Linked DNA regions of Thermus aquaticus. The protein of the gene in region 1 interacts with the protein of each later gene in a pairwise test. Links are inferred from orthologs where the notes say so. Each region holds a gene or a part of one and is shown on either strand. Other genes may lie near its edges.

Region 1 (3,497 bases):
CCCGACCTCCCCCACCACCAGGTGGAGAAGACCGCCGACCCCAGGCGGGTCCTCTACCTGGCGGCCCAGGCGGGGTACGTGATCTCCATGCGGCTTCACGGCCTGATCCTGGCGGCGGCCGCCGGTACCCCCTTCGCCGCCCTCTCCTACGACCCCAAGGTGGCCGCCTTCGCCAAGGAGACCGGCGCCTTCTACCAGGAGCTTCCCGGCGACCCCATCCAGCTCTCCAAGGCAGCGGTCTACGGCCGCTACCCCGACTGGGAAAAGGTGGCCGCCCTCAAGGAGCGGGCCAAGCGGAGCTTTGACCTGGCCCTGGGCGAAGCCTCCCCCGTCAAGCGCTCCCACGGACGCGGCTGAGCCTGGCCTTCAGGCCCTCGGCGAAGGCCTGGAGGTCGCTCAGGGCTTCCTCCACCTCCTGCCGGAGGAGGAACTCCCCCGGGGCCAGGCGCTTGAGGACGAGGAAGGGGGGCTTAGAGAGGAGCTCCACCCCCTGGCGCACCACCTCGGGCACCAGGCCCTCCTCGAGGGCCTCGGCCTCCAGGTCGGAAAGGAGAAGCACCTCGCCAAGCCGCCTCTTGGAAAGGAGCAATAAAAAGACGGCGAAGGCCCCCCTTTCGGAAAGCTCCGCCACCAGCCGATCCTCCAGGGCCTCCACCGCCTCCAGGTCCACCCGCCCTCCTTTAAGGAGGTCCTCGAGGTCCAGAGGGGTGATGGGGAAGCGGGCCTTGAGGCGGACCAGGCGGCTTAGGGCCTCGGGGGAAAGGTAGCCCACCCCATGGGGCACGGCCCCCTTCTCGGATTCCGGGGCCAGGAAGGCGGCGTAGGCCCCCTCTTTCTGGTAGGGCCTGAGGAGGGCGGCCTCCCCCTCCCCCAGGCGCAAAAGGGCCAGGACCACCTGCCTCCGCCCCAGCGGGGCCTTGTAAACCCAAGGGGGGCCTCCCTCCAGGAAGAAGCCCAGCCGCCCCAGGTCCTCGGTGGCCCCAGGGGGTTCCAGGGCCTTGGGCTCGTGGGGGAAGAGCACCTCCTTGGGGTACGGGGTGACCCGCACCCGCTTTTTCTCGGGCCCCCTAACCTCCTCCTTGGGCTTCTCCTGGGGCTTTTCCGGCTGGGGGGCGCGGAGGGAGGCCCTGGGCAGGGCCTTGAGCTCAATCTCCTCCCCCCGGAAGTGGAGGAGGATGGCCTCGTTGGCGGCCAGGCGCCGCTTGGCGTAGTAGGGGGCCAGGCCCCGCACCACGCCCGCCTTCCAGTCCACCTCCCCTTCGTAGACCTCCCCGTCCTCGTCCACAAAGAGGACGCGCTCCTTCCCGAGAAGGCGCTGGCGCAAGGAGGCGGTGAGGGCCATGGTGCCCGTGTGGATACAGGTGCTGGTCAGGACATAGCGCGCGGTCATATCACCTCCCCAAGTCCACCAGGGGGCGGGGGCTCCCTGAAGTGAGCATATAGTACACCTCGTAGACCACGGCCAGGGTCCTCTCCACGTCCAAAAGGGCCCGGTGCTCCGCCCTGGGCGCAAGCTCCAGGACCTCGGAAAGGGCGTCCAGGCCGTAGCGCCTGAGGCCCCGCATGGCCCTTTTGCTGAGACGGATGGAGTCCACCACGGGGTTTTCTAGCTCCAGGCCCAGCTCCCCCAGAGCGGGGCGCAGAAACCCCAGGTCAAAGGAAGCGTTCTGGATCACCAAAGTGGCCCCCTCGAGGAGAGGGTAGGCCCGGAAGAGGACCTCCTCCAGGGGTGGGGCCTTCTCCAGCTCCTCCAAGGTGATGCCGGTGAGGCGCTGGATGAAGGGGCTTGGGGGGCGGCGTGGCCGGGCCAGGCTCTGGAAGGCCACCCTTCTTGCCCCCTCCAGGCGCACCAGGGCCACCTCAATGATCTCGTTGAGGCCGGGGGCCAGGCCCGTGGTCTCCAGGTCCAGGACCACCACCGCCTCCTCGGGGTGGGGAAAGGGGTAGCGCCACTCCCAAAGCCCCACCTCCTCCTCCCTGATGAAGCGGCCGTCCAGGAGGGGGGCCACCACCGGGGCCACGGGGCCCCTCAGGCCCAGGGCCTCGCCCAGGGCGGGAAGGGGTAGAGGCCTCCCCTCGGCCCGGAGACGGCGGGCCATGCGGGTGGCCATGCGGTAGCGAAAGGCGGGGTCCATCACAGGGCTTCCCCCAAAGGCGTCTTGAGGAAGGCCCGGGCGGTGGCCTCCTCGTGGGCCAAAGCCGCCCTCAGGAGGAGCTCGTCCTTCCCCCAGGGCGCCAGGAGCTGGAGGCCCACGGGCAGGTGCCCTTCAAACCCGGCGGGGAGGGAGAGGGCGGGGAGGCCCGTCAGGTTGGCCCCCACGGTGTAAAGGTCCTCCCGGTACATGGCCAGGGGGTCCGGCCGGCCCCCCAGGGGGAAGGCGGGGTGGGGGGTGGTGGGAAGGAGCAGGAGGTCCACCTCCTGGAAGAGGGCCCTGGCCTCGGCCTTGAGGCGGGCGCGGAAGGCCTGGGCTCGGCCGTAGTAGGCCTCGTAGTAGCCGCTGGAGAGGACGAAGGTGCCCACCAGAACCCGGCGCTTGACCTCGAGGCCAAACCGGGCCCGGGTGGCCTCCACCACCTGCCACACCTCCTCCCCCTCCGCCCTAGTCCCAAAGAGGGTCCCGTCGTAGCGGGCCAAGTTGGAGCTAGCCTCCGCCGGGGCCAGGATGTAGTAGGCGGCCAGGGCCAGGGGCAAAGAGGGCCAGGACACCTCCTTCACCCTGAGGCCAAGCCCCTGGAAGACCCCAAGGGCCTCCTCCAGGGCCCGCTCCACCCCGGGGCTGTTGCCGAAAAGCCCCTCCCGCACCACGCCGAGGCGCAAGGGAGGAAGGGGCTCCTCTAAGGCCTCCTGGAACCTTGGGGAAAGGTCCAGGCTGGTGGCGTCCATGGGGTCCAGGCCCGCCATGGCGTCCATGAGGAGGGCCAGGTCCCTCACCGATCGGGCCATGGGGCCGATCCCTTCCAGGCTGGAAGCGTAGGCCACGAGGCCAAAGCGGCTCACCCGCCCGTAGGTGGGCTTGAGGCCATAGACGCCGCAAAAGCTCGCGGGCTGGCGCACGCTCCCCCCGGTGTCCGACCCCAGGGCCAGGGGGGCCAGGTCGGCGGCCACCGCCGCCGCGCTTCCCCCGCTGCTCCCCCCGGGCACCCGGGAGGGATCAAAGGGGTTTTTGCTGGGGAAGAAGGCGGAGTGCTCGGTACTGGAGCCCATGCCGAACTCGTCCAGGTTGGTCTTGCCCAGGACGAGGGCACCTTGGGCCTTGAGCCGGGCCACGGCCGTGGCGTCGTAGGGGGGAACGAAATTCTCCAGGAGGCGGCTTCCCGCCGTGGTGCGCAGGCCCTTGGTGGCGATGTTATCCTTGACCGCCACAAGTAGGCCCGCAAGGGGCAGGTCCCTTTCCACCCTCCTGGCTTCTTCCAGAAGGCGCTCGTTCAGGGTGAGGAAGGCCTTTAGCCCTGGGTCCAGCTCGCGAACCCGCCTGAGGTAGGCCTCGGCCACCTCC
Region 2 (4,212 bases), 870 kb from region 1 along the record:
AGGGACTGGGGGCCGGGCCCCAAGCCCGGCTCCTTTCTTTTTGGGCGCACCCATTGGGGCTTATGCCCTTGTTTCCTTCGGCCCACCAGCCCTAGTAAGCTCCCCAAGAGCCTTTTGCCGGGGCCCCCATGCTGGCTTGCGCCAGCATGTGGAAGGGCTTTTCTGGGGCCCCCACCGAGGCTCTCGCCGCGGTGGGGTACTTAAAAGGGCACCACCTCCTCCTTAGGCCCGCCCCCATTCCCCTGCAAAAAGACCTCCCGGTCCGGCACCAGGTAGGCCCTGTACCCTTCGGCCTCCAGAAGGCCCAAAGCCTCCTCCCCCACCCGGACCTCCCTCAGGGCGAAGAGGGCCTCGCCAAAAGGCCCCTGCACCCGGAGGTAAACAGGGAGGCTTCCCGGGTGCTCGTCTAGGAGGCTTTTGAGCCGGGCCACCCCCTTCTCGTCTAGTAGGGCGTGGTCCACCTCCACCTCCAGGGCCTTGGGGGCTTCCAGGACCTCCTCGAGGGTCCAGACCGCCTGGGCCAGGACCCTGAGCTCCTCGCCCTTCTCCACCTCCGCCAAGACCAAGAGGGGGATGTCCTCCTTGAGCTTGGGGGAGACCCCCTCGTAGGCCCGGCCGAAGACCACCACCTCCAGGGCCCCCGTCTCGTCGGAGAGGGTGAAGCGGGCCATCATCCCCCCCGAGCGGGTGGGCTTGCGCACCACCTCCTCTACCATGCCGGAAAGGAGGACCTTGGGCTTTCCCGGAAGCTCCCGCACGAACTCGGAAAGCTCCTCTATGGTGCAGCTCGCCACCTCCCTGAGCCCGGGGTAGCGGAGGACGGGGTGGCCGGAGACGTAGATGCCCAGGGCCTCCTTCTCGTAGCGGAGCATGGTGATCTCGTCCAGGGGCGAAGCCTCCACCAAAGGGGGCTCCTCCACCTCGGCGAAGAGACCCACGAGGCCGCTCCGCCCCCGTTCGCGGGTCTCGGCCGCCCAGCGGAGGAGGGGCTCCAGGGAGGCCAGGAGCCTGGCCCGATCCCCGAAGGCGTCCAGAGCCCCCGCCTTCACCAAGGACTCCAGGGCCCTTTTGTTGACCACCTGCTCGGGGAGGCGCTTTAAGAAGTCCCCCAGGCTCTTAAAGGGCCCTCCCCGCTCCCTCTCCTCCAGGATGGCCCGGGCGGCCATCTCCCCCACGTTCTTCACCGCCGAAAGCCCGAAGAGGATCTCCTCCCCCACCACCTTGAAGTCAAAGCCGGAGCGGTTGACGTCCGGGGGCAGAACGGGGATGCCCAGGGCCCGGGCGTCCCGGATGTACTCGGCCACCTTGTCGGAGTCGTGGCGCTCCACGGAGAGGAGGGCGGCCATGAACTCCACGGGGTAGTGGGCCTTCACGTAGGCGGTCTGGTAGGAGAGGAGGCTGTAGGCCGCTGCATGGCTCTTGTTAAAGCCGTAGTTGGCGAAGGCCTCCAGCATGTCAAAGAGGCGGTTGGCCTCCTCCTCGGGCACGCCCCGCTCCTTGGCCCCCCGAACGAAGCGCTCCCGGTGTTTTTGCATCTCCTCCACCCGCTTCTTTCCCATGGCCCTCCGGAGTAGGTCCGCCTCCCCCAGGGAGTACCCCGCCACCTGAGAGGCGATCTGCATGATCTGCTCCTGGTAGACGGGGATGCCGTAGGTCTCGTCCAGGATGGGCCTCAGGTACTTCTCGGCGTGGGGGAACTCGGCGTAGCTCACGGGCTCCTGGCCGTGGTGGCGGCGGATGTAGGTGGGGATGTGCTCCATGGGCCCGGGGCGGTAGAGGGAGACCAGGGCGATGATGTCCTCCAGGCGCCTGGGCTTCAGGCCCCGCACCGTGGCTGTCATCCCCCCGGACTCCAGCTGAAAGACCCCTTTGGTCTCCCCCCGGGAGAGGAGCTCAAAGGTCTTGGGGTCGTCCAGGGGAAGGCGGTCGTAGTCCAGCTCCACGCCTTTGGACTCCTTGACGATCCGCCTGGCCTCGTCCAGGAAGGTGAGGGTGCGGAGGCCCAGGAAGTCCATCTTTAAAAGCCCCAAGGCCTCCACCGCCCCCATGTCGTACTGGGTCACGGGGCGGCCCTCCTGGTCCCGCATGAGGGGCACCAGGTCGGTAAGGGGCTCGGCGGCGATGACCACCCCGGCGGCGTGGACGGAGGCGTGGCGGTTCAGGCCCTCGAGGCGCATGGCCACCTCAATGACCTGGCGGATCCGCTCGTCCTTCTCCATCTCCGCCCTTAGCTCCGGCACCACCTGGATGGCCTCCTGTAGGGGCTTGGGCTTGCCGAACTGGACGGGGATCAGCTTGGCCAGCTCCTCCGCCTTCTTGTGGGGGATGCCGTAGACCCGGGCCACGTCCTTGAGGGCGGCCTTGGAGGCCAGGCTCCCGAAGGTGCCGATCTGGGCCACCTTGTCTTCCCCGTACCGCTCCCGCACGTACTGGATGACCCGGTCCCGCTCCCGGTCGGAGAAGTCGGTATCTATGTCGGGCATGGAGACCCGCTCCGGGTTCAGGAAGCGCTCAAAGAGGAGGCCGAAGCGCAGGGGGTCAATGTTGGTGATGCCCACGGCGTAGGCCACCAAGCTCCCGGCGGCGCTCCCCCTTCCCGGCCCCACGGAGACCCCGTGGCCCCTGGCCCAGTTGATGTAGTCCTGGACGATGAGGAAGTACCCGGGGAAGCCCATGCGCTCAATGACGGAAAGCTCGTAAAGGGCGCGGTGAAGGATGGCCTCGGCGGTCCACTCCCGGACCCCCTCCAGAGGAGGAAGCCGCTTCCTTAGCTCCTCCCAGGCCTTCTCCTCCACCCGGGCCAGGGCCTCGGCCAGGGCCCTTTCGTCCCCGTGGGGGGGCATCGTTCCCAGAAGGCGGAGGACCTCCCGGTAGAAGGCCTCGGTGATGCGGTCGGGGTAGCGCCTTAGGAGGCCCAAAAAGGTGAGCTCCCTGAGGTACTGGGCCTCGGTGCGCCCCTCGGGGAGGGGGAAGCGGGGGATGCGGTAGACCATCTTGTCCCCGATGGGCAGGTCCACGTCGCACATCCGGGCGATCTCCACGGTGTTGTCAAAGGGCTCGTCCCCCCACTCCGCCTCGGGAAGCATGGCCCGCATCTCCTCCGGGGTCTTCACGTAGAACTCGTCGCAGGGAAAGCGCCAGCGCTCGGGGTCGTCCAGGGTGGTCTTGGACTGGATGGCGAGAAGGACCTCGTGGGCCCGGGCATCCTCCTTGCGCACGTAGTGGCCGTCGTTGGTGGCCACCATGCCCAGGCCGTACTTGCGGGCGAACTCCTTGAGGACCTGGTTGACCTTTTTCTGCTCGGGGAGGCCGTGGTTTTGGATCTCAATGAAAAAGCGGTCGCCGAAGATGGAGAGGTACTCGTTGAGGCGGGCCTCGGCCAGGTCTAGGCGGTCCTGGAGGATAAACTGGGGGATCTCCGCCCCCAGGCACCCGGAGAGGGCGATGAGGCCCTGGGCGTGCTCCCGCAGGATCTCCCGGTCAATGCGGGGCTTTTCGTAAAAACCCTCCAGGTAGGCCCTCGAGGCCAGGCGTACCAGGTTCTGGTAGCCGGTGAAGTCCTTGGCGAGAAGGGTGAGGTGGAAGTAGCCGCCGTCTAAGCCCTTCCCCCTCTTGCGGTCAAAGCGGCTCTCCGCCGCCACGTAGGCCTCGTAGCCGATGATGGGCTTCACCCCCATGGCCGTGGCCTTTTTGTAGAACTCCACGGCCCCGAAGAGGTTGCCGTGGTCGGTCATGGCCAGGGCGGGGTCCTCGGGCGTGGTCTCCTTGACCCACTTCAGGAGGTCCTGGAGCTTGGCCGCCCCGTCCAGGAGGGAGAACTGCGTGTGTTGGTGCAGGTGGGCGAACTTGAGCTTGGACCCCATACCCCACCAGTTTAGGGCTTAGACTTGGGGCAGGTGATGGACGCGCCCTTCCCCCAGGAAGAGGCCCTCGAGGCCCTCTTCACCCCAAAGCGGAGCCGGCCCCTTATACCCTTGTTTCCTGTTTCCTTCGGCCTACCATGCCTGGTAGCTTCCCCGAGAACCTTTTGCCGGGGCCCCCATGCTGGCTTGGGCCAGCATGGGGTGGGATTACCCCTCTCCAAGGGGTCCTAGGCGGGATCCGGGCGGAGGACCTTTGGGCCCCATGACCCTAGGCCAGCTTCGGGAAGAGGTCTGGAACTTCCTGGCCCGCCACGACCTGGCCCTCCACCCCACGCCCCCCCACGGCCAC

Evidence for each region.
Region 2: the proteins of BVI061214_RS08635 (region 1) and dnaE interact in binary tests that used the Escherichia coli proteins (3 or more experiments, as listed by UniProt). The link is inferred for Thermus aquaticus from one-to-one orthologs.

The regions. Positions count from the first base shown.
Region 1 is NZ_LHCI01000106.1:1,406,239-1,409,735, reverse strand. Bases 264-3,263 are described here. They hold BVI061214_RS08635 (3'-5' exonuclease), read right to left. Parts: upstream 2,136-3,263; coding sequence 1,392-2,135; downstream 264-1,391. Other genes in these bases: gatA (Asp-tRNA(Asn)/Glu-tRNA(Gln) amidotransferase subunit GatA), read right to left, coding at 2,135-3,263; BVI061214_RS08640 (hypothetical protein), read right to left, coding at 332-1,390; csaB (polysaccharide pyruvyl transferase CsaB), read left to right, coding at 264-357. Also shown: more of csaB, read left to right, coding at 1-263; more of gatA, read right to left, coding at 3,264-3,497. UniProt on the Escherichia coli protein: DNA polymerase III is a complex, multichain enzyme responsible for most of the replicative synthesis in bacteria. The epsilon subunit contain the editing function and is a proofreading 3'-5' exonuclease.
Region 2 is NZ_LHCI01000106.1:539,279-543,490, reverse strand. It holds dnaE (DNA polymerase III subunit alpha), read right to left. Parts: upstream 3,864-4,212; coding sequence 201-3,863; downstream 1-200. Other genes in the region: BVI061214_RS03880 (5-formyltetrahydrofolate cyclo-ligase), read left to right, coding at 4,126-4,212. UniProt on the Escherichia coli protein: DNA polymerase III is a complex, multichain enzyme responsible for most of the replicative synthesis in bacteria. This DNA polymerase also exhibits 3' to 5' exonuclease activity. The alpha chain is the DNA polymerase catalytic subunit.